DNA from 4 places in the Erwinia sp. 009765445 genome. Region 2 is predicted to be linked to each of the others. Evidence: predicted binding sites of a transcription regulator. Region 2 holds the regulator's gene; each other region holds the start of a gene.
The links. The regulator LexA, encoded in region 2, represses DNA repair genes until DNA is damaged. The targets are predictions, from matches to a motif close to TNCTGTATGTACATACAGNA.
Positions count from the first base shown of each region.

Region 1: a site for LexA is predicted at 1,402-1,421, ahead of AC3Y5R_RS11705 (DinI-like family protein). Genes of this name have one in related genera too.
Region 3: a site for LexA is predicted at 4,864-4,883, ahead of uvrB (excinuclease ABC subunit UvrB). Genes of this name have one in related genera too.
Region 4: a site for LexA is predicted at 2,412-2,431, ahead of AC3Y5R_RS12990 (metal-dependent hydrolase). Genes of this name have one in related genera too.

Region 1 is NZ_JBYUWC010000009.1:61,888-67,922, reverse strand. Features, by position in the region: gene AC3Y5R_RS11715 (hypothetical protein) at 543-743, shown strand; gene AC3Y5R_RS11710 (hypothetical protein) at 754-993, opposite strand; gene AC3Y5R_RS11705 (DinI-like family protein) at 1,134-1,379, opposite strand; gene AC3Y5R_RS11700 (YgdI/YgdR family lipoprotein) at 1,493-1,720, shown strand; gene AC3Y5R_RS11695 (hypothetical protein) at 1,834-2,241, shown strand; gene AC3Y5R_RS11690 (GNAT family N-acetyltransferase) at 2,335-2,748, shown strand; gene AC3Y5R_RS11685 (MBL fold metallo-hydrolase) at 2,755-3,417, opposite strand; gene ldcA (muramoyltetrapeptide carboxypeptidase) at 3,434-4,360, opposite strand; gene emtA (membrane-bound lytic murein transglycosylase EmtA) at 4,652-5,278, shown strand; gene AC3Y5R_RS11670 (hypothetical protein) at 5,263-5,499, opposite strand; gene AC3Y5R_RS11665 (flagellar brake protein) at 5,719-6,035, opposite strand, start outside.
Region 2 is NZ_JBYUWC010000025.1:34,924-40,958, reverse strand. Features, by position in the region: gene AC3Y5R_RS21860 (CsbD family protein) at 1-106, opposite strand, end outside; gene dinF (MATE family efflux transporter DinF) at 348-1,670, opposite strand; gene lexA (transcriptional repressor LexA) at 1,683-2,291, opposite strand; gene AC3Y5R_RS21845 (diacylglycerol kinase) at 2,400-2,768, opposite strand; gene plsB (glycerol-3-phosphate 1-O-acyltransferase PlsB) at 2,897-5,320, shown strand; gene ubiA (4-hydroxybenzoate octaprenyltransferase) at 5,382-6,035, opposite strand, start outside.
Region 3 is NZ_JBYUWC010000024.1:36,678-42,712, reverse strand. Features, by position in the region: gene moaB (molybdenum cofactor biosynthesis protein B) at 1-488, opposite strand, end outside; gene moaA (GTP 3',8-cyclase MoaA) at 506-1,495, opposite strand; molybdenum cofactor riboswitch at 1,482-1,614, opposite strand; gene yvcK (uridine diphosphate-N-acetylglucosamine-binding protein YvcK) at 1,797-2,705, shown strand; gene uvrB (excinuclease ABC subunit UvrB) at 2,762-4,786, opposite strand; gene AC3Y5R_RS21560 (ABC transporter ATP-binding protein) at 5,693-6,035, shown strand, end outside.
Region 4 is NZ_JBYUWC010000010.1:125,662-131,696, forward strand. Features, by position in the region: gene AC3Y5R_RS12975 (fructosamine kinase family protein) at 6-899, shown strand; gene AC3Y5R_RS12980 (YniB family protein) at 920-1,459, opposite strand; gene hxpB (hexitol phosphatase HxpB) at 1,630-2,301, shown strand; gene AC3Y5R_RS12990 (metal-dependent hydrolase) at 2,451-3,041, shown strand; gene AC3Y5R_RS12995 (L-cystine transporter) at 3,205-4,602, shown strand; gene katE (catalase HPII) at 4,705-6,035, shown strand, end outside.

The DNA.
Region 1 (6,035 bases), on a different contig from region 2:
TCCGGGGAGTGTTCCTTGTTTACAGCGGATCTGTCAGCGGTCACTGATGAGACCACTATTGGTACAGTGACCCCTGACACACGCTTAAGTTTTCATAATGGATTGGCGGGGACAGACGCGCATGAAAACGGCGTAGTTACCATGGCAACGGCTGAGGCTGCAACACATGAGGGCACTGCTCCTGCAGGATACATCACCCTTAATGTCAACGGGACTGACCGAAAATTCCCTTACTCTAGCTAATCAATTAGAGGAAGCTGAAACCGCCCGAAAAGGCAGTTTTTTTTAAGTCTGAATGAAACTGGCGATTTTTTTAATAAAAAAGGGCTGGCAGTAGACTAAAAACGGTGAAATAGTGCAGTTCGGCGCCCAGGATTAGTCTGTATTTTTGCGACCAGGGAGCATTTTTGGCTCAGGAAACAGCCTTTTTCGTCAAAAAATCGTAAATATACGCCAAAATGAGGTTACTGAAAAAAACAAGGGTTGAGATGGCAAGACGATGGTCCGTAAAATAGGGCCAAAACTCAAATCAGGAGAATTCTGTGTCAGAAGCTGCGTCCGTTGAACATCAGCCCAATCGACTGGAAGAGGCGAAGAACATTGCCTTAGGTTGGCGCATTGTGGGTCAGATTGAGCCGCAAACGCTGGAAGAGGCGATCCAGATGCTGCGGGACAGCTCAGCTCATGCGGCAAAGGTATACGATCTGCTGTATGCCGAAATAGCCCAGAGGGCAAAAGGGTAATTTCTGCGGGTCAGGCGCTTTTAACCAGACCGGCAGTGCGGGAGAGTGACCACTCTTCCCAACATCTTTGCGGATCGATATCCGTGTATCCCCTGGAGGGATCCAGATTTCGCGCTATGCCGTCCGGCACGGAGATACAGGTAGCGCTGTCGCGGATGGCTTCCACTTCCTGCTGAGTCAGTAAACAGCCTTTGCGCTGCTCGGCATTCAGCAGCAGCCCTGCCAGCGAAGGGATGAAAATAATAGCCATAATGATGTTCCCAGAGAGTGGTCTTGTGAACATCTTCGGCGAAGGGCGGTAAAACTTTAGGCAACGAATTCGGTTCCTGGTGCGGAGTGGCAATATTTACGCTTTAACCGTGAATATCAAGCCAGCAAAGCGTTGAGAACTTAAAACTCTTCTGCGACCAGCCACTGGTCCGCTTCATCAAACATCTCTTCAATGATCCGCAGCATCACTGACTTGTCACTCTTACTGGCATCGGTTTTTACCCCGTTGGCCTGCATGGGTTTGACCTTCACTTCGGCATCCGGAAACACGCGCTGGATCCGCTTCTCCAGCTCGTTCAGGATCAGTTCCTGTGCATTGGGCAAACCGGCGACGTTGCGCTTATCGTAAATCAGTTCAACAAACATGTGAGGGGATCCTGGTTGCAAGTGCTGGATAAAAATACAGTTAAATGCGGCAATCTTCAATAACTTTTTATGCTGAACTACACTGGTTAGGGTCTTACAACAAAAGGGAATGCATGATGAAAAACAAACTGATTATGGCGATCATTCTGGCGACGACAGCGCTGCTGGCCGGGTGTTCCAGCGACCATGTGATGCATATGAAAGATGGCAGTACCGTGGTGGTGCAGGGCAAGCCGCAGGAGGATAAAGCCACCGGCATGGTGATTTACACCGACGAAAACGGTAAGCAGCAGGCGGTTAACCAGGCGGATATCAAAGAGATGAGCAGCCTGAACAACTGAGACTCCAGGCGGAGTCTGATTGTGTAAACCAGGCGACATGGGCAGAATTGTGTGCCAGGCTTTTTGGCCTGAATGTTAACGAAATCAGAGAGAAAGCCTGGAGAACCCTGCCCATGATTCGCACTTTAGTCACCGGAGGCTTACTGGCCTGCACCTCAATTGCGGCCTGGGGCTCGAACGCCTCGCCGCCAATGCTTAACACCGAGTTCCAGATTACCTGCCCGGGTCGTCCGACCATGACTGTGACCAACGCCCAGTATGGCCTGACCACCGTTATGTGGCCAGGTGATAACTTTCAGATAGCCGCCGGGGACCAGCAGTCCCGTACCGATAACGGCGTGAAAGTGGCGATAACGCTGTTCCGCAATGGCGACCAGATGATCGTCAATAAGTCCGATGACGAAACTTATTTCTCTTATAGTGGCGGCCAGAAGCTGGTGCCCTGCAGCCGCACCAGCGAGAAAGAGAACAGCACGGTAACCCTGCAACGCACCGATGCGTCCGGGAATGTAGAATCCTGATCCTGATTTAAATGTAATCTGTTTCTGTACTGATTCTTTCCACAGCTGTGACCCTCTGCTATCAGGTTCCTTGATCACAACGGAGAATTAAGGATGGAAGTCATTTTATCGCACAACCCGACACCGGAAGATCTTGCCGAAGTCCTGGCAGGGTTAGTTGCCTTCAACGCAAAGCACATCAACATCGATGAGATGAAAGACATCGGGGTGTTTATCAACGGACCGGAAGGCCGCAAACTTGCAGGACTGACCGGCTCTACCCTTGGCAACTGGCTAAGGATCAATATGCTGTGGGTCAGCGAGTCTCTTCGCGGGCAAGGGGCAGGTACGGCGTTGATGAAAGCGGCTGAGGAAGAGGCTCGCCTGCGCGGCTGCGTGTATGCGCAGGTTGATACCGCCAGTTTCCAGGCCCGGCCTTTTTACGAAAAGCTGGGCTATGTTGTACGCTTTCAACTGGATGAATATCCCCGGGTTCATCAGCGCTTTTATCTGACTAAAACGCTTTAAGCCCGGCTACTCGGGCAGCCGCTGGCGCAGATCCAGCGGCGAACTTTCCGCTTCATCCAGCAACGCCAGCCACTCACGCATGGTTACCTCCTGCCAGGAGAGATGCGCGGTTGTTGTACCCATCAGGATCACATCTGGCCGCAGCGCGCGGTAAAACTCCAGCGACTGTTTCAGGTCGGCTTCATTGCTCTCAGGCACCAGCACCGTGACCCATCGGTCATGATAAAGCGTAACCGTATCGCCAACGAACAGGTACGTTTTGCCGTAGGGTGAAGCATACAGATAGCTGGTGCTGCCCGGCGTGTGGCCTGGTGTTGGCACCACGTGAAAACTGCCGCAGTGTACTTCAGCCTGGTTAAAAGTGTCGTCAGCCTCAGCAAATGTACTGATCGGCCCCAGCGCACGGTTATGGCAGTAAAGAGCGGAATTGAAGCGTTGTTGCAGGATGCGGGCGCCCGGTCCCGCTTCATGCCAGTGGGTGAGATAGTGACGGATTGAGCCGCCAAGATCGCCAATCGCGTTATGGTCTTCAGCATTCTCAATCCTTGAAATCAGCAGATTGCCACGTCCATGTTGCAGCAGGAAACCATGCATCATCAGCGCTGGTTCAAATTCATTGGGCGGAAACTCCGGTGTGGATACCCAGAGGTCTTCATACAGCTGCTTCATGGGTGCTCCCGGATGTTTACGGCAGCGTCGGGTGTCCTGATAGCGTCAGCTTGCTGGTGGTGCCATTGACCTGCAGGTGTCCCTGAGCGCCCAGCGGCAGCGTCACGGTATTCCAGTGATGGCCAAATTCCAGACCGGTTACCAGCGGCAGGCCAGTGACCTGACGTATCAGCGTCCAGACGCTGTCAAAGTCGTAGCCATTGTCGTAATCAGTCAGTTTTGCTCCGGTAAAACTCCCGGTGACGATCGCTTTTTGTCGTGCCAGCAAGCCGCTCTGTGCCAGCTGTAGCAGCATTCGTTCCACGCGGAACGGATGTTCATTCACATCCTCGATCACCAGAATGCCGTCATCAATCTGCGGCATCCATGGCGTACCGACCAGCGAAACTAGCATGGCCAGATTGCCGCCCCAGATCCTGCCAGAGACATCAACCTGCTGTTCGTGCCGTTCCGTTTGCCACTCAACAGTAAATTTAGGCGAAGTCAGCGCGCGCCAAAAGTGATCGACAGTGAAATCAGATAAAGCCTCAGCGCCAAAATTGCCTGCCAGCATCGGCCCACTGAAGGTAATGGCACCCTGTTGCAGCAGAGCCAGCTGGATAACGGTAAAGTCGCTGTGGCCGCAAATAGCCAGCGGGTATGTTGCCAGACGGACGGCCAGCGCTGTGGCATCGAAGTGGGGCAGCAGGCGGGTTGCGCCATAGCCGCCGCGGACGGCCAGCACGATATCAGGCTGGCAATCAGGCTGGATTAATTGATGGAGGTCAGCCAGGCGCTCGGCATCGCTGCCCGCGAAACGTTGCTCACGGCGGAGGATCGCTTCAGCGTTAGCGACCTGATGCCCCTGAGCCAGCAGCCGTTCCACGGCCAGCTGTGCCGCCTGCTGATTATGACAATAGCCAGAAGGAGCAATCAGATGAAAAGAGCGGGGAGTAATCGACATAATCTTCACTTTTACCCTCAAAGCGGCGCAGGAATGGCCGCTTTTCAATAGCCTTTCTCCGCTCCGGAATAAAAAAAGTCGCCTTTTGCTGCAAATTGTGTGATTTTTATGCAGAGCTGGTGAATCATTTTACGCCACTGGCGGTCCAATACGACTGATGATGACGAAAAGCCGCCCTGAAGTCACTCTCACCCCGGTGAAATTCAGAGTTACGGTAATTTTCTCTTGCCCGGCAGCAGATATGATAAAGCGCGAGGCTAAGGCTCTGAGGATGAATATAGCGTGATAAGCGTGAAAACAGTTTCGATACTGGGTGTGTTACTGCTGGCGGGCTGCGCCAGTGAACCCCACAAACAGACAGTGACTCAGCAGCAGCAAACGCCGCTGACCAAAGCCCCACCGGAAAAGGTGGCGCAGGCCTGGTCACTGTTTACCGAGAATGCGGCCCATAACTATGGCATCGATCAGAAGCTGGTTGACGCGATTATTTCGGTCGAATCGGGCGGCAATCCAACGGTAGTCAGCAAGTCGAATGCCATTGGATTGATGCAGATTAAAGCCTCCACGGCGGGGCGTGAAGTGTATCGGGTGCAGGGACGACGTGGCCAGCCAACCAGCTCGGAGCTGCGTGACCCGGTGAAGAACATTGATATCGGCACGGCGTACCTGAAAATCCTGCAGGACCAGTCGCTGTCCGGCATCCGTAATCCGGAAACAATGCGCTATGCGACGATTGTTTCCTATGCCAACGGCGCGGGTGCGCTGTTGAGAACCTTCTCCCGCGACAGGGATCGGGCGATTGCGATGATTAACTCGATGACTCCGGAAGAGTTTTATCAGCACGTGCAGGATAAACATCCGGCCGCTCAGGCCCCACGCTATCTGTGGAAAGTCACCACGGCTTACCGCACCATCTGATGTTCAGCGGCGGGCTGATTTCCAGCCCGCCAGCTTCCTGCCAGACATGTGCCGTTGCCAGCTCGCTTTTCAGCCCGGCAAGTTAAGGGAACCAACTCTGCCCGCCATATTTCTGGATGGAATGCGCTGACCTTACAGGCAAAACCAATCGCTTCCGGCAGCGCGGTGCGCTGAAGCCACATCTTCCACCGGTTCACTTTCTCGTTGGGTCTGAGCGTCATTGGCCCCTGGATCTCTTCGATTGCTTTACCGGCAATCGCCGGTGCCTTCTACGGAAGGCTGGTAGCCGGGGCGTACTGAACATTTACGCTGGTCTGTATATCCTCAATGCGGTGTAACCGCCATTCCTGAAAACGCCTGAATAATTAAAAGGTGAGATAGTGCTTGAGAACAAAACTATCTGAGGGCTAAGGGCTGCTGCGGCGGCCCGAAGAACAGCGTTACTGGAAGCGGTTGGCTTTATCACGGGCCAGCCTCTCCAGCGAGAAGATCACCTGCTGCAGCTGACGTTCCTGCCCGGCATTCATGGTGACAAAACGGAAGCTGAGACGGGGAGTCACCACAGTTTCATTTTTATTGCCCACCACACTGCGTTTCCCGACGTTGATCAACTGCGCATCCACTTCAAAACGGCCATATTCACCCAGCTCCACGCGCAATTGCCTGAACTGTTCTCCGCCTTTCAGACCAGCTGGTACGGTAGAGTCACCCAGCACGCCAATCCCGCCCAGCGATAGATCCTGCAGACGCATCCGGC
Region 2 (6,035 bases):
GTTTGCCTTCAGCGACGGTCATATCGTCATCAGTCAGCTTGCCCCATTTTTCTTTCACTTTACCTTTTAACTGCTTCCAGTTACCGCCGGCTTCGTCTTTATTCATCTTGTCACTCCTCGACCTTAGGTGCTAACAGTTTTAGTGGAATCGTCTCAGCAAAAGCTACAACAGCAATATAAGTCGCTACTTAACAGCTGAACTCACAGATAATAATAGTATATAATGGAGGTTTTGCCTGTCATGGCGAATTTCTGGCCCGAAAAAGGAACAGAAAAGAGATAAGAGATAGCGAAAAGTCAGGGAGATCATGAACTAACGAAGCGGCAAACTTAAGTAACTAAATATGTCAATCAGCGAACCAGCTGCTGTTCTGCCAGTGGCGTCGCCAGATAAACCAGAGGGTCACGCCACGCAACAGCAGGAACACCGTCACAGCCAGCCACAAGCCATGATTGCCCAGCAATGGCACGGTAAACAGCGTCAGCCCGTAGCCCAGTGCTGCAATCACCATGCCGTTGCGCATCTCGCTGGCACGAGTGGCACCAATGAACATCCCATCCAGCAGATAACACCACACGCCGCAGACAGGCAGAACTATCTGCCAGAACAGGTAAGCGTCCGCCTGCTGCCGCAGTTCAGGCAGTGAGGTGAGTAACTCAATAATACAGGGCCCGGAAAAGGCATAGAACAGCGAAAACAGCAGCGCAACCACCCCGGCTTGTCGGCACGCTGCGCGCCAAATCGACAGTAGCTTGCTGCCATCCCGCGCTCCGTATGCTTCACCCGAGCAGGCTTCCACCGCGTAGGCAAAGCCATCCAGCGCATAGGCAGTAAAGGTCAGGAACATCATCAGAACGGCATTCACCGCCACCACCTCAGCGCCAAGGCGTGCGCCAAAGATGGTCAACGAAACAAAGCACAACTGCAGCAGCAGCGAGCGCAGCATAATATCGCGGTTCAGACGCAGCAGCCTGGCAATGTTCCCCTGCCACGCCGTTTTCAGCATCGCCAGGGAAATGCCACGCAGCTTCATCACCCGCCAGACCATCAACAGCCCGATAATCAGCGTGACATATTCGGCAATGGCGGTGGCCGCAGCGGCACCTTCAACGCCCCACTTCAGACCGATCACCAGCCACAGGTCCAGCACGATATTCACCAGGTTGCCGACCACCAGCAGGATCACCGGGGCCCGGGCGTACTGCACGCCAAGCAGCCAGCCCAGCAACACCAGATTTGCCAGCGTGGCCGGGGCACTCAGCCAGCGAATATTCATAAACAACGCGGCCTGATGTAACACCGCAGGGTCGCCACCGACTATCGACAGCGCAAGATGGTTCAGAGGGGATTTCAGCAGGATAAAGGCCAGCCCGGCCAGCAGCGCAATCAGCAGGGGCTGCATCAGGGCCCTTGCCAGCGCGGGTTTGTCGCCTGCGCCAAAGGCCTGTGCGGTCAGCCCGGTGGTACTCATGCGCAGAAACAGCAGCAGCATAAACAGAAAGCTGGTTGCGGTGGTCCCCACCGCCACGCCGCCAAGATAGCTGGGGCTGTCGAGATGACCAATGACGGCGGTATCGACCAGCCCCAACAGCGGAACGCTGACGTTCGACAGGATCATCGGCAGCGCGAGCCGCCAGAGGTGTTTATCTGAAGAGGTCAGAAATCGCACGATAAATAGGGATTACAACCAGTTACCGTTGCGGATCACACCCACAGCCAATCCTTCAATCGACAGCGTCTGCTGACGAAGATCGACCACAATCGGCTGGAATTCGCTGTTTTCTGGCAGCAGCTGCACCACATTGCCCTGCTTCTTCAGGCGCTTCACGGTCACTTCATCATCAATACGTGCCACCACAACCTGGCCATTACGCACGTCCTGGGTTTTATGCACGGCCAGCAGGTCACCATCCATAATGCCGATATCTTTCATCGACATACCGCTGACGCGCAGCAGGAAATCCGCACTGGGTTTGAACAGGCCAGGGTCAACCTGATAGTGGCCTTCGATATGCTGCTCGGCCAGCAGCGGCTCACCGGCGGCGACGCGGCCAATCAGCGGCAGGCCTTCCACTTCTTCTATCATCAGACGGATTCCGCGTGATGCGCCGGAAACGATCTCAATCACCCCTTTACGCGCCAGTGCTTTAAGGTGTTCTTCAGCCGCATTGGGGGAACGGAAGCCAAGCTGCGTAGCGATTTCCGCCCGCGTTGGCGGCATGCCGGTCTGGTTAATATGGTCGCGTATCAGCTCATAAACCTGTTGCTGCCTTGCCGTTAATGCTTTCATCCCGCCCCCTGGTTGTTTATACAGTCGACTGTGAGTATATACAGGTATTTACGCGATGAAAACCTAAACATGGAGAAAAAACACTGAACCCGTCAGATTGAGCAAACCTTAGCCCAGATGCGCAAACAGGAGCGTTATCCAGGTAAATAGCGCCAGCAAAATAGCCAGCAGCACGGCGGCGGACCCCATATCCTTCGCCCGGCCAGATAAAGGATGAAAATCGCTGCCGATACGATCGACTACCGCTTCAATCGCGCTGTTGATGATCTCAATGATGATCACCAGCACCACAGAGCCAATCAGCAGCACGCGCGTGATCGCATCCACATCCAGCCAACAGGCCACCACAATCGCGACAATCACCGCAATCGCTTCCTGGCGGAAGGCCGCTTCGTTGTGCCAGGCGGCACGCAGGCCTTTCCATGAGTAGCCTGCGGCTTTTATGATTCGGGTCAATCCGGTGACGTTATTTGCCATAATGAGGGAACCCTTTGTGATCTTTAACGTCAATGTGTGAGTGGCGCACATTTTGCAACACCACAGATCTCGCAAGCGCTTTCTGGTATGCTTGCCGCGCTTTGCTAACAAGAGGCTTCATGTTGTCTATGTCAGGTTGGCGTAATTTATATTATAACTTATTGAATTTACCGGTTAAACTCCTGGTAAAAAGTAAAGCGATTCCTGCCGAGCCGGTCGCTGAGCTGGGGCTCGATACATCGCGCCCTATTATGTATGTGCTGCCGTACGATTCAAAGGCCGATCTTCTGGCGCTGCGAGAACAGTGTCGCAAACAGGATCTCCCCGATCCTCTCGATCCGCTGGAAATTGACGGTACCGTACTGCCACGCCATGTATTTATCCATGATGGCCCCCGCGTGTTCCCCTATTTCATGCCGAACGTGGAATCAGTAAAGCTGTTTCACGAGTATCTGGATCTGCACCGCAGTAACCCGCTGCTTGATGTGCAAATGGTGCCGGTATCGGTGATGTTTGGCCGCGCACCAGGCCGTGAAGTGCAGGGCGACGATCAGCCTCATCTGCGGGTGCTGAACGGTGTGCAGAAGTTCTTCGCCGTACTGTGGCTGGGCCGCGACAGCTTCGTGCGTTTTTCGCCGATTGTTTCGCTGCGCCGCATGGCTACTGAACACGGTACGGACAAAACCATTGCCCAGAAGCTGGCAAGAGTGGCCAGAATGCACTTTGCCCGCCAGCGTCTGGCCGCAATTGGCCCTCGTCTGCCGGTGCGTCAGGATCTGTTCAATAAGCTGCTGCAGTCCAAAGCTATCGCCAAGGCGGTAGAAGATGAGGCGCGCAGCAAGAAAATTTCCCATGAAAAAGCTCAGCAGAACGCCGTCGAGCTGATGGAAGAGATTGCCGCAGACTTCTCCTATGAAGCGATCCGCCTGACCGACCGCGTGATGGGCTGGACGTGGAGCAAGCTGTATCAGGGGATTAATGTGAATGGCGGCGAGCGCGTGCGTCAGCTGGCACAGGACGGCCATGAAATCGTCTACGTGCCCTGCCACCGCAGCCACATGGACTATCTGCTTCTCTCCTACGTGCTTTATCACCAGGGGCTGGTGCCGCCGCATATCGCCGCCGGTATCAACCTGAACTTCTGGCCAGCAGGCCCGATTTTCCGCCGTCTGGGCGCGTTCTTTATCCGTCGTACCTTTAAGGGCAACAAGCTCTATTCCACCGTGTTCCGTGAATACCTGGGTGAGTTGTTTACCCGTGGCTATTCGGTGGAATACTTTGTGGAAGGCGGCCGCTCCCGTACCGGTCGTTTGCTGGATCCGAAAACCGGCACGCTGTCAATGACCATCCAGGCTATGCTCCGTGGCGGCAACCGTCCTATCACGCTGGTGCCGATCTATATCGGTTACGAGCACGTGATGGAGGTGGGAACTTACGCCAAAGAGCTGCGCGGTGCGACTAAAGAGAAAGAAGGCTTTATGCAGATGGTCAACGGGTTGCGCAAGCTGCGTAACCTGGGCCAGGGCTACGTTAACTTTGGTGAACCGCTGCCGCTGGTTAACTACCTGAACAAGCACGTGCCGGAATGGCGTGACTCTATCGACCCTATCGAGGCACAGCGCCCGGCATGGCTGACGCCTGCGGTGAACGATATTGCTCAGCGCGTGATGGTGCGTATCAACAACGCCGGTGCAGCTAACGCCATGAACCTGTGCGTAACCGCCCTGCTGGCTTCACGTCAGCGTTCACTGACCCGTGAGCAGTTGACCGAACAGCTGGAATGTTACACGCAGCTGATGCGCAACGTGCCATATTCGCCGGACTCCACCGTGCCGGATATGACGCCAGAAGCGCTGTTGGATCATGCGCTGGGCATGAACAAGTTCGAGATTGAGCAGGATAATATCGGAGAAATCATCGTTCTGCCGCGTGAACAAGCGGTGTTGATGACCTATTACCGTAACAACATTCACCATATGCTGGTGATGCCGTCGGTGATTGCGGTAATCCTGATGCAGCATCGGGAACTGACACGTGCCGAGCTGCTGCGCCAGGTCAGCGTGATCTATCTAATGCTGAAAACCGAGCTGTTCCTGCGCTGGGATAAAGAGAACCTGCCGACCGTGCTGGACGCGCTGGTCAGCGAAATGGCCCGTCAGGGTCTGCTGACCGCTGATGAGCAGAAGTTACGCCTCAGCCCTGCCCGTTTCCATACTCTGCAACTGCTGGCTGCTGGCGTGCGTGAGACGCTGCAGCGTTATGCGATCACCTTCTCAATCCTCAGTGCTAATCCGTCGATTAACCGCGGTACGCTGGAGAAAGAGAGCCGGACGATGGCTCAGCGTCTGTCAGTGTTGCACGGTATCAATGCGCCGGAGTTCTTCGACAAGGCGGTATTCTCCACGCTGGTGCTGACGCTGCGCGACGAAGGCTATATCAGCGATACCGGCGATGCGCTGGTTGAGCAGACCCACAAGGTCTACCAGATGCTGGCAGATTTGATTACTCAGGAAGTCAGGATGACCATTGAAAGTGCGGTAGCGCACGAGTAAATCGGGGTTCTGAAATGAAAAGGCCGGTGATTGCTCACCGGCCTTTTTTTCTGCCTGCCGATCAGAGCCAGCTGTTCAGTGGCGCGCAGCTGAGCGCAATACCGACAAACAGGACCAGGCCGACATAGTTATTGTTCAGGAAGGCCTGGAAACACGCATCACGCTCACGGGTGGTAATCAGCCGCTGCTGATGCACAAACAGCGTGGCGGCCAGCAGGAGTGACCAGTAAAACGCGCCGCCCAACTGCATCATCCAGCCAATCAACGCCATCAGCACCAGCGTGGCGAACTGCAGCAGGCCAACGATCAGCTTATCAAAGCGACCGAACAGGATCGCCGTCGACTTCACTCCAATCCGCAGATCATCATCGCGATCCACCATCGCATACAGCGTATCGTAGGCCACCGTCCAGCAGATATTTGCAAGGAACAGCAGCCAGCAAGCCAGCGGCACGGTTTCACTCACCGCGGCCCAGCCCATCGGGATCGCCCAGCCAAAGGCCGCGCCCAGCACCACCTGGGGCAGATGGGTGTAGCGCTTCATAAACGGATAAACCCATGCCAGCGCCAGCCCGCCGAACGAAAGCCAGATGGTCATCGCATTCATGGTCAGCACCAGACAGAAAGAGACCAGCACCAGCCCGGCAAACAGCACCTTAGCTTCTTTTGTGGTCACCGCGCCGCTGGGCAGTGGACGGGACTGGGTACGCTTCAC
Region 3 (6,035 bases), on a different contig from region 2:
TTACAAGGTCGGGTGCGGGCATCCAGCTGCTCCTGAATGACCCTTTCCCACGCGCTCTGGCAGGCTCCGGTCGAACCGGGCACGGCAAAAATCAGCGTCTGATTAGCCATTCCGGCCACCGCGCGAGACTGCAGATTTGCACTGCCAATCTCTTCATAAGAGATCATACGGAACAGCTCACCAAATCCTTCGATCTCGCGATCAAACAGCGGCACCAATGCTTCAGGGGTACTGTTTTTGCTGTTGAATCCGGTGCCGCCATTGACGATCACCACCTGCACATCCTCACTGGCAATCCAGCTGGAGACCACCGCGCGGATACGGTAACGGTTATCTTTTACCAGCGCATGATCCAGCACCCGGTGGCCTGCTTCCGTCACTGCCTCACGCAGATAGTCACCGGAGCTGTCGCTGGCCGCATCACGGCTGTCAGAAACGGTCATTACCGCCACGTTAAGCGGCACAAATTCGGCCGTCGATTTTCCCATTATTTGCGTCCTTAGCGTTAACCGCCGATATAAGAGAGATTCTGGGTAATGCCAGTGTTGCCCTGATGCAGGAAGTGCGTCTGCTTTTTGCTGTGCAGGCAGGCGGCAATGCGCTGCTGCAGCTGCTCCTGCTGGCTGTCATCCGCCAGTAAATCCCTCAGCGACACGCCACCGTCGCCAAACAGGCAGAGATGCAGTTTACCGGTGGCGGAGACGCGCAGGCGGTTGCAACTGGCGCAAAAGTCCTTTTCATAAGGCATAATCAGGCCGATTTCACCCTGATAGTCAGGATGGCGGAACACCTGCGCCGGGCCGTCGCTACGCCCACGGGGCTGGCGGATCCACCCCTGCAACAGCAGGCTGTCACGGATCACCGAGCCGGAGATATGGTGTTTACGGAACAGTTCGCCACCGTCACCGGTTTCCATCAGCTCGATAAAGCGTAGCTGGATTGGGCGCGAGCGGATCCAGTCAAGGAAAGTTTGCAGGCTGTTATGATTGATATTGCGCATCAGCACAGTATTAACTTTGACCTTGCTGAACCCGGTTTCAAAAGCGGCGTCGATACCGCTCATCACCTGCTGAAATTTATCCTGGCCGGTGATGGCATGGAACTGACGGGCATCAAGACTGTCGATACTGACGTTGAGAGCAGTCAGACCTGCTTCGCGCCAGTGAGCGACATCGCGGGCCAGCCGGTAACCATTGGTGGTCACCGCCAGCTGGCGGATGGCAGAATTTTCGCGTACGGCGGCGATAATGTCGGTAAAGTCACGCCGCAGCGAGGGCTCGCCGCCGGTCAGGCGCACTTTTTCTGTGCCCGCAGCCGCAAAGGCACGGGTCACACGCCGGATCTCATCCAGCGAAAGGAAGCTTTTGTTGGCTACGCCCTGCGGTTGGTAACCATCAGGCAGACAGTAGTTGCAACGAAAATTGCAAACATCAGTGATCGACAGGCGCAGGTAATAAAAGCTGCGGTCGAAGCTATCGGTAAATTGTGGCACCAGAACACCTTTCCAGAGACGGGAGATGCAGGCATTTCTTTCTGCACCCTGGCAACTCAAAGGTTGCGGCCAGGGTACCGTATCCGCAGACTTAGGTACCAGGGCTAAGTGTGACTTACCGCACATCGGTAAATCATGGTGACAAAATTCTACCGCTATTGTGAAGCCGTTACCAGAACGAAGTTTCGCTATACATTTTGATATATAACGAATTTTCACCACATTTTCGCCACACGTTAGCGTAAAGTAAGCAAAAAATGCCAGACCAGTTTCCGGAATGGCCTTAACCTCTGAAAGGAATTTTATGCGCAATCGCACATTGGCCGATCTCGATCGCGTCGTCGCTCTCGGCGGCGGCCACGGCCTGGGCCGCGTGATGTCGGCTCTTTCCCCTTTGGGTTCCCGCCTCACCGGTATCGTCACCACCACCGATAACGGCGGGTCGACCGGGCGTATTCGTCGCTCCGAAGGCGGGATTGCCTGGGGTGATATGCGCAACTGCCTGAACCAGCTGATCACCGAACCGAGCGTGGCCTCAGCGATGTTTGAATACCGTTTTGCCGGGAATGGCGAACTGGCCGGGCACAACCTGGGCAATCTGATGCTGAAAGCGCTGGACCACCTCAGCGTCCGCCCGTTTGAAGCGATTAATTTGATCCGAAATTTGCTGAAGGTGGATGCTTTTTTAATCCCGATGTCCGAACAGCCGGTTGACCTGGTCGCCATCGACAGCGAAGGGCATCTGGTTTATGGCGAAACTGAAATTGACCAGATGCAGCAGCCGCCGCAGGAGCTGATGCTGTCGCCGGTTGTTAACGCCACGCGGGAAGCGGTTGAAGCCGTCGGGGAAGCGGATCTGATCCTGATTGGGCCGGGCAGTTTTTATACCAGCCTGATGCCGGTGCTACTGATGCCGGATATGGCACAGGCACTTCGTCGCACGCCCGCCACCATGGTGTTTATCGGCAATCTGGGGAAAGAGTTAAGCCCGGCTGCGGCGCAGCTGTCACTGGCTGATAAGCTGGCGATGATGGAGAAATACATCGGGAAGAAGGTGATTGACGCGGTGGTGGTCAGCCCGCTGGTGGACACCCGCAACGTCACTGACCGGTTGATTATTCAGGAGCCGCTGGAGGCTGCCGATATCAAATATCGCCATGACCGTCAGCTGCTGCATATCGCGCTGGAACACGCCATTCAGTCAATTGGCTGATCAAACGGGGGACGAATAAATTTGCCCCCGACAGCGGCCTGCCAAACAGAATGACCTCAGGAAGCGGCGATAAACAGCTCGCGCATCTGATGCAACTGATCGCGAACATGAGCCGCTTCTTCGAACTCCAGGTTCTGCGCGTGCTCCTGCATTTTCGCTTCCAGCTCGTGGATTTTCTTCTGCAGCCCTTTGGGTGACATATCCATTGGCACCGCATCGTCTTCCACGATGCTGCGAGGCCCTTTGCCGCGAGTTTTGGTTTTGTTCTTGTTGATCCCCTGCCCCAGCTCAAGAATATCGGCGATTTTCTTGTTAAGCCCCTGCGGAACGATGCCCCGCTCTTTGTTGTAGATCTCCTGCTTCTCCCGACGGCGTTCGGTTTCGCCAATCGCCCGCTCCATCGACGGCGTGATCTTATCGCCATACAGGATGGCTTTGCCGTTAACGTTACGCGCTGCACGCCCGATGGTCTGGATCAGCGAGCGCTCGGAGCGCAGGAAGCCCTCTTTATCCGCATCCAGAATGGCCACCAGCGACACCTCCGGCATATCCAGCCCTTCCCTCAGCAGGTTGATCCCCACCAGCACGTCGAACTCGCCCAGCCTCAGGTCGCGGATAATCTCCACCCGCTCGACGGTATCAATATCCGAGTGCAGGTAACGAACCCGTTCGCCGTGTTCTTCCAGATATTCGGTCAGGTCTTCCGCCATGCGCTTGGTCAGCACCGTGACCAGCACGCGCTCGTTGATCGCCACCCGCTTGCGGATTTCCGACAGCAGATCGTCCACCTGAGTACCCACCGGCCGGACCTCAATCAGCGGATCGAGCAACCCGGTCGGGCGCACCACCTGGTCAATCACTTCGCCACCCGACTTCTCCAGCTCGTAATTGCCAGGCGTCGCGGAAACATAAATGGTCTGCGGTGCCAGCGCCTCGAACTCTTCAAATTTCATCGGGCGGTTATCCAGCGCTGAAGGCAGGCGGAAACCATACTCCACCAGTGTCTCTTTACGCGCCCGGTCCCCCCGATACATGCCGCCAATTTGCGGGATAGTGACGTGCGATTCGTCCACCACCAGCAGGCCATCGGCAGGCAGATAGTCAAACAGCGTTGGCGGCGCTTCACCCGGACCACGGCCAGAAAGGTAGCGCGAGTAGTTTTCAATCCCCGAGCAGTAGCCCAGCTCATTCATCATTTCAAGATCGAACTGTGTACGCTGCGACAGGCGTTGCTCTTCCAGCAGCTTGTTGTTCTCCAGCAGTACCTTGCGGCGATCCACCAGCTCTACCTTGATCTCTTCCATCGCCTGCAAAATCCGCTCGCGAGGGGTAACGTAGTGCGTTTTGGGGTAGATGGTGTAACGCGGGATCACCGAATCAATTTGCCCGGTCAGCGGGTCGAAAATCGATAATCGCTCCACTTCCTCATCGAACAGCTCAACGCGCAGCGCATAGTCATCTGATTCTGCCGGGAAGATATCAATCACTTCGCCACGCACCCGGAAGGTGCCACGCTGGAAAGCCTGGTCGTTGCGGGTGTACTGCAGCTCAGCCAGACGACGCAGAATCGCCCGCTGATCGATCACCATGCCGCGCGTCAGGTGCAGCATCATCTTCAGATAGAGATCGGGGTCGCCCAGACCATAAATGGCCGATACCGAAGCCACCACAATCACATCCCGCCGCTCCAGCAACGCTTTGGTGGCCGACAGACGCATCTGTTCGATGTGTTCGTTAACTGAAGCATCCTTTTCAATAAAGGTGTCCGAGCTTGGAACATAAGCTTCCGGCTGGTAGTAGTCGTAATAGGAGACGAAATACTCCACCGCATTATCCGGGAAGAACTCCTTCATCTCACCGTAAAGTTGAGCTGCCAGAGTTTTGTTTGGCGCCAGTACCATCGTCGGGCGGTTCAGGTCGGCAATCACGTTAGCCACGGTAAAAGTTTTACCGGAGCCGGTGACCCCGAGTAGCGTCTGATGAGCCAGCCCATCCTCCAGTCCCTCTTCGAGACGACGGATTGCCTCCGGCTGGTCACCGGAAGGTTTGAAATCGGAGTTGAGTTTAAAGACTTTGCTCATTGAATGGCTACCTGCTGATGGATCACACAAACCGGACTCTAATTTTACTCCGCCGCGTCGATTTTACCAGCAAAAAATACTGGATATAATCACAGTAATTTTGCATGATGCTTCGGTAAATGGCAACAACGCACTTTTGCAGGACCAGCCGGAACTAAAAGTCAGAGTCTGCAGGAGGTTATCCCCAGACAGGGTGAAACTTTAACATTTGTCAAGAAATCCTGACAAAATACGCGGCCCGAATTATGGTGACAATTTCAGTTGCTTGATTTTCATTAACTAGTTGATTTTTATATTATTGCCTTCCGAGCCGAGTTTCGCATCAACTCGTGCTCAAGCCGCGCCCGCTCTCGTTTCCTGCAGGTTTTCAGCCGCTCATGCACATGGTTATCCACAGGAATGGTGGATAACTGATTTCAGCGCCCGAGCCGTCTGATGTGTATAAATCATCCCTGACCTGCGATCGGACCCGCAAATAATTTTTTTGGAATTATTTTCGCTTCTTTCCTGAGTATTGGCGGGCCTGAAATGCATATTTTCTGCATTGCGGCTACCCTTTTTAACCGTTTTTTTTTCAGGTTTTTGCCAGGCTTCTCTGCCTCTGTGACAGGCAACTGCACCAGAAATGATTAACCCGCAGCACTGACAAAGTGCACCAGGAAATACCCTGGGGCAATTGTTTAACATTTCTGACCAATCACTGGCAGCGTTCGCCTGCTCTTTCACCTTGTTAAGCGAAGTGGCATAAGTTGGCCCACGAATTGCAAGATAATCTTTAACTGCCTCTCGCTACTGTTCGCATAGCGGGAAGCAAAGGCCGCAGGCGTTTCGAAGGTATAACCGTTTGCCACACAACTGAGAGCGGATGCAATCAGGTACGATCAATTGTCTGGAGGAGAGTGTCAGATGCTCAGCTTACGTTCGATTAACCAGTTTTACGGGCAAAATCATATCTTGTGGGATGTCGATCTCGATTTGCCACCCGGCACCTGTACCGGCGTGCTGGGCAGGCCCGGCATGGGAAAAACCACACTGGTCAACTGCATCATGGGTCACCTGCCAATTAACAGCGGGTCGATGATCTGGCAGGAAGCTAATCTGCCACCACAGGATTTGCTGCTGCAGCCGGTGGAGCAGCGTGCCGCGTTGGGGATTGGCTATGTGCCACAGGGAAGGCAGATTTTCTCGCAGCTGAGCGTGGAGGATAACCTGCAGATTGCCCTGCTGGCAGGCGCTGGTCTTGAGCGCC
Region 4 (6,035 bases), on a different contig from region 2:
CCCCTATGTGGTCAGCCATTGGTCGTCTGTTGAGTGAGCAGTTAGGTGTAGCTGAAATCAGTCAGCGTACCGAGTTACCGGGCGGCGATGTCCACCCTGCATGGCGGATCCGCTACGGCGACCGCGAAGTGTTCGTGAAATGCAACAACCGCGAAATGCTGGACCTGTTTACCTGGGAAGCCGATCAGTTACAGTTGCTGGCCCGCAGCGAAACGGTTCGCGTGCCTGAGGTGTATGGCGTGGGCAGCGACCGCGAGGTCAGCTTTCTGCTGCTGGAATATATTCCGCTGCAACCTCTCGATCCACAAAGCGCTTTTCAGCTCGGTGAGCAACTGGCGCGCCTTCATCAGTGGAGCGAACAGCCGCAGTTCGGCCTCGATTATGATAACAACATCACTACTTCCCCCCAGCCCAACAGCTGGCTCCGTCGCTGGTCGGTCTTTTTTGCCGAGCAACGCATTGGCTGGCAGCTGCAACTGGCTGCGGAGAAAGGCATCCAGTATGGCGACATTGAGCTGATCACCCGCTGCGCTCAGGATGTTCTTGGCTCCCACCATCCTCAACCTTCTCTACTGCATGGCGATCTCTGGCCGGCTAACTGCGGTGCCAGCGCCAACGGGCCGTGGATTTTCGACCCGGCCTGTTACTGGGGAGATCGGGAATGTGACCTGGCGATGCTGGGCTGGTTTGCAGAGCTGCCAAAAGAGATTTTTGAAGGCTATGAGTCGGTCTGGCCACTGCCCGCCGATTATCTGCTGCGCCAGCCGGTTTACCAGCTCTACTATCTGCTGAACCGGGCTAACGTGTTTGGCGGTCACTGGCTGGGAGAAGCCCAGCGGGCGGTGGGTGCCCTGCTGGACGAAGATGAGCTGGGCAAACAGCATGCCCGCCCGGCCTGAGTGCGTCTCATGCCGCAGATTCAGTAGATAAAGCCTAACAGCTTAAGCATGAAGTAGCCCGCCACGGCAATCACTATCGGCAGGATATAGAGCGGGAAGAACTGCAGGAAAATAGTGTGACGTGGCACCACAATTTTCTCTTCCAGCTGCTGGCGGCTGCGCCCTTCTGTTTCCCTGGCATTCTCAAGGATCATCTGATCCTCAATCCCTTCCTTAATATGGCGTGACTGACGCCACATTCTGGCCCCCGAAGCCTGCAACGCCAGACCCACGAAGATCAGCACGTAGATAATCCAGAAAGAGACGTTTCCGCCATGATTAAAGTCCGGCACCGGCGAATTGTTCCAGAATGAGTTCAGGAAGCCGGTGTTAAAACGGACCATATCAATCATAACGTGGGAGAAATCCTGCATCACAGCATTGATCCCTTCCCGCTTCTCGCGGCTTTTTTCCAGGAATCCCATCAGCGAAATCAGTGTTGAAATCAGCGCCGGAATAAAAATAATCCAGCCAGCGACCCGCTTGAGTATCGCGACCCGTCCAGCCTGTTGATAAGTCATGCTTTCTCAATCCTTATAGTGTGAAGCTGTAAGTTTACCCGCAGGGTGAAAAATGTGCCTGAAAAAAGTGACCCTGTCGCCATAAATGGCGCTTTAACCATGTAAATCTCCGGATGTTGTCGGCGAAAGCTTCATGCTAAGGTGTGTGCAAATTTTAACGGAGCCGAATTATGTCTTACTCACGCCCTGTGCTGGCTGCAATTTTTGATATGGATGGTTTACTGATTGATTCCGAACCGCTGTGGGAACGTGCTGAGATGGATATTTTTGGTACGCTGGATATCGATCTCTCCAGGCGCAGCGAGCTGCCTGATACGCTCGGCCTGCGCATCGATCAGGTGGTCCGCATGTGGTATGAAACGCTGCCGTGGAGTGGCCCGGACCAGCAGGAAGTCACCCGGCGAATCATTGCCCGTTCCCTGAATCTGGTTGAGGAAACCCGTCCTTTATTACCGGGCGTCGAACAGGCACTGCGCCTGTGTAAAGCCGAGGGACTGAAAATCGGTCTTGCCTCTGCTTCTCCCTTGCATATGCTCGAACGAGTGCTGGAGATGTTCGACCTGCGCGGCTACTTTGAAGTGCTGGTTTCCGCTGAAGCGCTGCCTTACAGCAAGCCTCATCCGCAAGTTTACCTGGATGCTGCCGCACGACTGGGCGTTGACCCGTTGAACTGCGTGACGCTGGAAGACTCCTTTAATGGCATGATTGCCACCAAAGCAGCGCGTATGCGATCTATTGTGGTGCCAGCCGCTGAACTCGCTGCAGACCCGCGCTGGGCGCTGGCCGACGTGCAACTTTCCTCGCTGAATGACCTGACATCAGCCGCCCTGCACGACAAATAACCTCTCTGCGGGCAGAATATAAGCTGTCCGCCATTTCGTTCGACAGCCTGCGCTAACTATTTATCTTTCGTTACAGCGTCACATATTTATTCCACTGTATATATCCCCTATACTGGATGAATCGACAGTTCTGCAGCCAGGTGTTTTCCATGACGGCCGAAGGCCACGTTATTTTTGCCATTGCCAGTGCAATTTTTGCCAAACGGGCCGAACTGACGCCCGAGCTGACCAGTGGTGACTGGTGGCATATTGTGCCTGCGGCCCTGCTGACCTGCCTGCTGCCAGATATCGATCACCCCAAATCCACCCTCGGCCAGCGCCTGAAATGGCTGTCACAACCCATCGCCCGGGCCTTTGGTCACCGTGGCTTTACCCACAGTCTGCTGGCGGTGATCGGCGGAGTGGTGCTGTTCCAGCTTAAAATTCCCTCTGAATGGGTGATCCCCGCCGATGCTTTTCAGGGCCTGGTGCTGGGCTACCTCAGCCATATCGCGGCCGATATGCTGACCCCGGCTGGCGTTCCCCTGTTGTGGCCATGCCGGTGGCGCTTCCGCCTGCCGCTGCTTCACAGCCAGAAAGGTAACCAGCTGGAACGGGTGTTATGCCTGGCACTGGTCGGCTATGCCATGTGGTTCCCGCAGGGAATGCCTCCATTCGGTGCCAGCGGCTGGCCTGCACAGATGGTTAATTCGGTACAAAACAGCATGAATCGCTTTATAAATCACCAAATAGCGCATTAAATAGGCCATTAAAACCAAATAGTTATAACCCATTCTTTTTGGATATATAGCTGCACTTCACTCAACTGATACCATTCGCACATTGGTGCACTTGTTGCGCGCTGAAAATTATCTGTCATTTTACGGGGTGAGGACAAACCCCGTCACCACTGGAGATCTGGGGATGAACCTTCCATTAATAGCTAACGTGGCGGCTTTTATCGTCCTGTTGGCGATCCTTGCTAAAACCGGCAGTGTCAGCTGGAGCCTGTCTAAACGTGTTCTGGTCGGTCTGGTGATCGGCGTTCTGTTCGGGCTGAGCCTGCATGCCATCTTCGGTTCCGACAGCGCGGTGCTGAAAGAATCCATCTCGTGGTTCAATATCGTCGGCAACGGCTACGTCCAACTGCTGCAGATGATTGTGATGCCGCTGGTGTTCGTCTCAATCCTCAGCGCCGTGGCTCGTCTGCATAACGCCTCATCGCTGGGAAAAATCAGCGTGCTGACCATTAGCGTACTGCTGTTTACCACGGCCATTGCCGCGCTGGTTGGTGTATTCGTCACCTGGCTGTTTGGCCTGAATGCTAACGGTCTGGTGCAGGGTGCGCAGGAAACGGCCCGCCTGGCCGCACTTCAGTCAAACTACGTCGGCAAAGTAGCCGACCTGACCACGTCACAGCTGCTGCTGTCGTTTGTACCGAAGAACCCGTTTGCTGACCTGACCGGTGCCAGCCCGACTTCTATTATCAGCGTGGTGATTTTTGCCGCCTTCCTGGGCGTTGCTGCCGTGCACCTGCTGAGGGATGACAAACCAAAAGGGGAACGGGTGCTGGCTGCCATTGATGTGCTGCAGGCATGGATAATGAAACTGGTTCGCCTGATCATGAAGCTGACGCCGTACGGCGTGCTGGCGCTGATGACCAAAGTGGTGGCCAGCTCCAACGTGAATGACATCATCAAGCTCGGTGGCTTTGTAGTGGCTTCGTATCTGGGCCTGGCGATGATGTTTGCCGTGCACGCCCTGCTGCTGTCGGTCAACGGCGTGAACCCTAAGCGCTTCTTCCAGAAAGTGTGGCCGGTGATCACTTTTGCCTTCACCAGCCGCTCCAGTGCCGCGACCATCCCGCTGAGCGTTGAGGCACAGACCCGTCGTCTCGGCATCCCGGAATCCATCGCCAGCTTTTCGGCTTCCTTCGGTGCCACCATCGGTCAGAACGGTTGTGCCGGTCTCTATCCGACCATGCTGGCGGTGATGGTTGCGCCAACCGTGGGTATTAACCCCTTTGACCCAATGTGGATTGCCACGCTGGTGGGGATTGTCACGCTGAGCTCTGCCGGTGTGGCCGGTGTGGGCGGCGGTGCGACCTTCGCTGCGCTGATAGTCCTGCCGACCATGGGCCTGCCGGTCACGCTGGTGGCGCTGCTGATCTCGATTGAACCGCTGATCGACATGGGCCGTACCGCGCTGAACGTTAACGGTTCGATGACCGCCGGTACGCTGACCAGCCAGTGGCTGAAGCAGACCGATAAGTCGCTGATGAACAGCGAAGTGGAAAATGACGTGGAGTTAGCGCACCGCTAACTGACTCGCGACTTTTCCCTGAGGGCTGACCTGGTGCCAGCCTTTTTTTTTATTGTTCTATAGTTACTGATGTCTGTAACGACAATAACAGGAGCCGTGAGCATGTCGAAAGAAACTGATAACAAGGAAATAAGCCATAACGCCCCATTAACCGGACCAGACTCGGCAAAGCCGGGCATGGATTCTCTGGCACCAGCAGATGGATCGCACAAACCTGCGGCGGAGCCAACGCCGCCCGGCAAACAGCCAACTGCGCCTGGCAGCCTGAAAGCTCCCGATACCCGCAACGCCAAAATTGACGCGCTGGGAACGTTCCGCAAAGGCAGTGAAAATTTCCCCCTGACTACTAATCAGGGCACACGCATTGCCGACGATCAGAATTCACTGAGAGCCGGTACCCGTGGGCCGACGCTGCTGGAAGATTTTATCCTGCGCGAAAAAATCACCCATTTCGACCATGAACGAATCCCTGAGCGTATCGTCCACGCACGTGGATCCGCCGCACACGGCTACTTCCAGCCGTACCGCGATATGAGTGACGTCACCAAAGCTGACTTCCTGCGCGATCCCGGGCAACTGACGCCAGTTTTTGTGCGTTTCTCCACCGTGCAGGGTGGCGCTGGCTCGGCCGATACCGTGCGTGATATCCGTGGCTGGGCGACCAAGTTCTACACCGAAGAAGGTGTGTTTGACCTGGTGGGCAACAACACTCCGGTGTTCTTCATTCAGGATGCGCATAAATTCCCGGACTTTGTTCATGCGGTTAAACCTGAACCGCACAATGAAATCCCTCAGGGACAGAGCGCGCACGACACTTTCTGGGATTACGTCTCCCTGCAGCCGGAAACGCTGCACAACGTAATTTGGGCGATGTCCGACCGCGGTATTCCCCGCAGCTACCGCACTATGGAAGGCTTTGGCATCCACACCTTCCGCTTTATCAATGCTGAAGGCAAAGCCACCTTTGTGCGCTTTCACTGGAAGCCCGTTGCCGGAAAAGCTTCCCTGCTCTGGGACGAGGCGCAAAAACTCACCGGCCGCGATCCTGACTTCCACCGTCGTGACCTGTGGGAAGCGATTGAAGCCGGAGACTTCCCGGAGTATGAACTGGGCGTGCAGCTGATCCCGGAAGAGGACGAATTCAAATTCGACTTCGATTTGCTGGATGCCACCAAGCTGATCCCGGAAGAGCTGGTCCCGGTCGAGCTGATCGGCAAAATGGTGCTGAACCGCAACCCGGACAACTTCTTTGCTGAAACTGAACAGGTTGCTTTCCATCCCGGCCATATCGTGCCCGGCATGGATTTCACTAACGATCCGCTACTGCAGGGCCGGTTATTCTCCTATACCGATACGCAGATCAGCCGACTGGGCGGGCCGAACTTCCATGAAATCCCGATCAACCGGCCTGTCTGCCCGTATCACAACTTCCA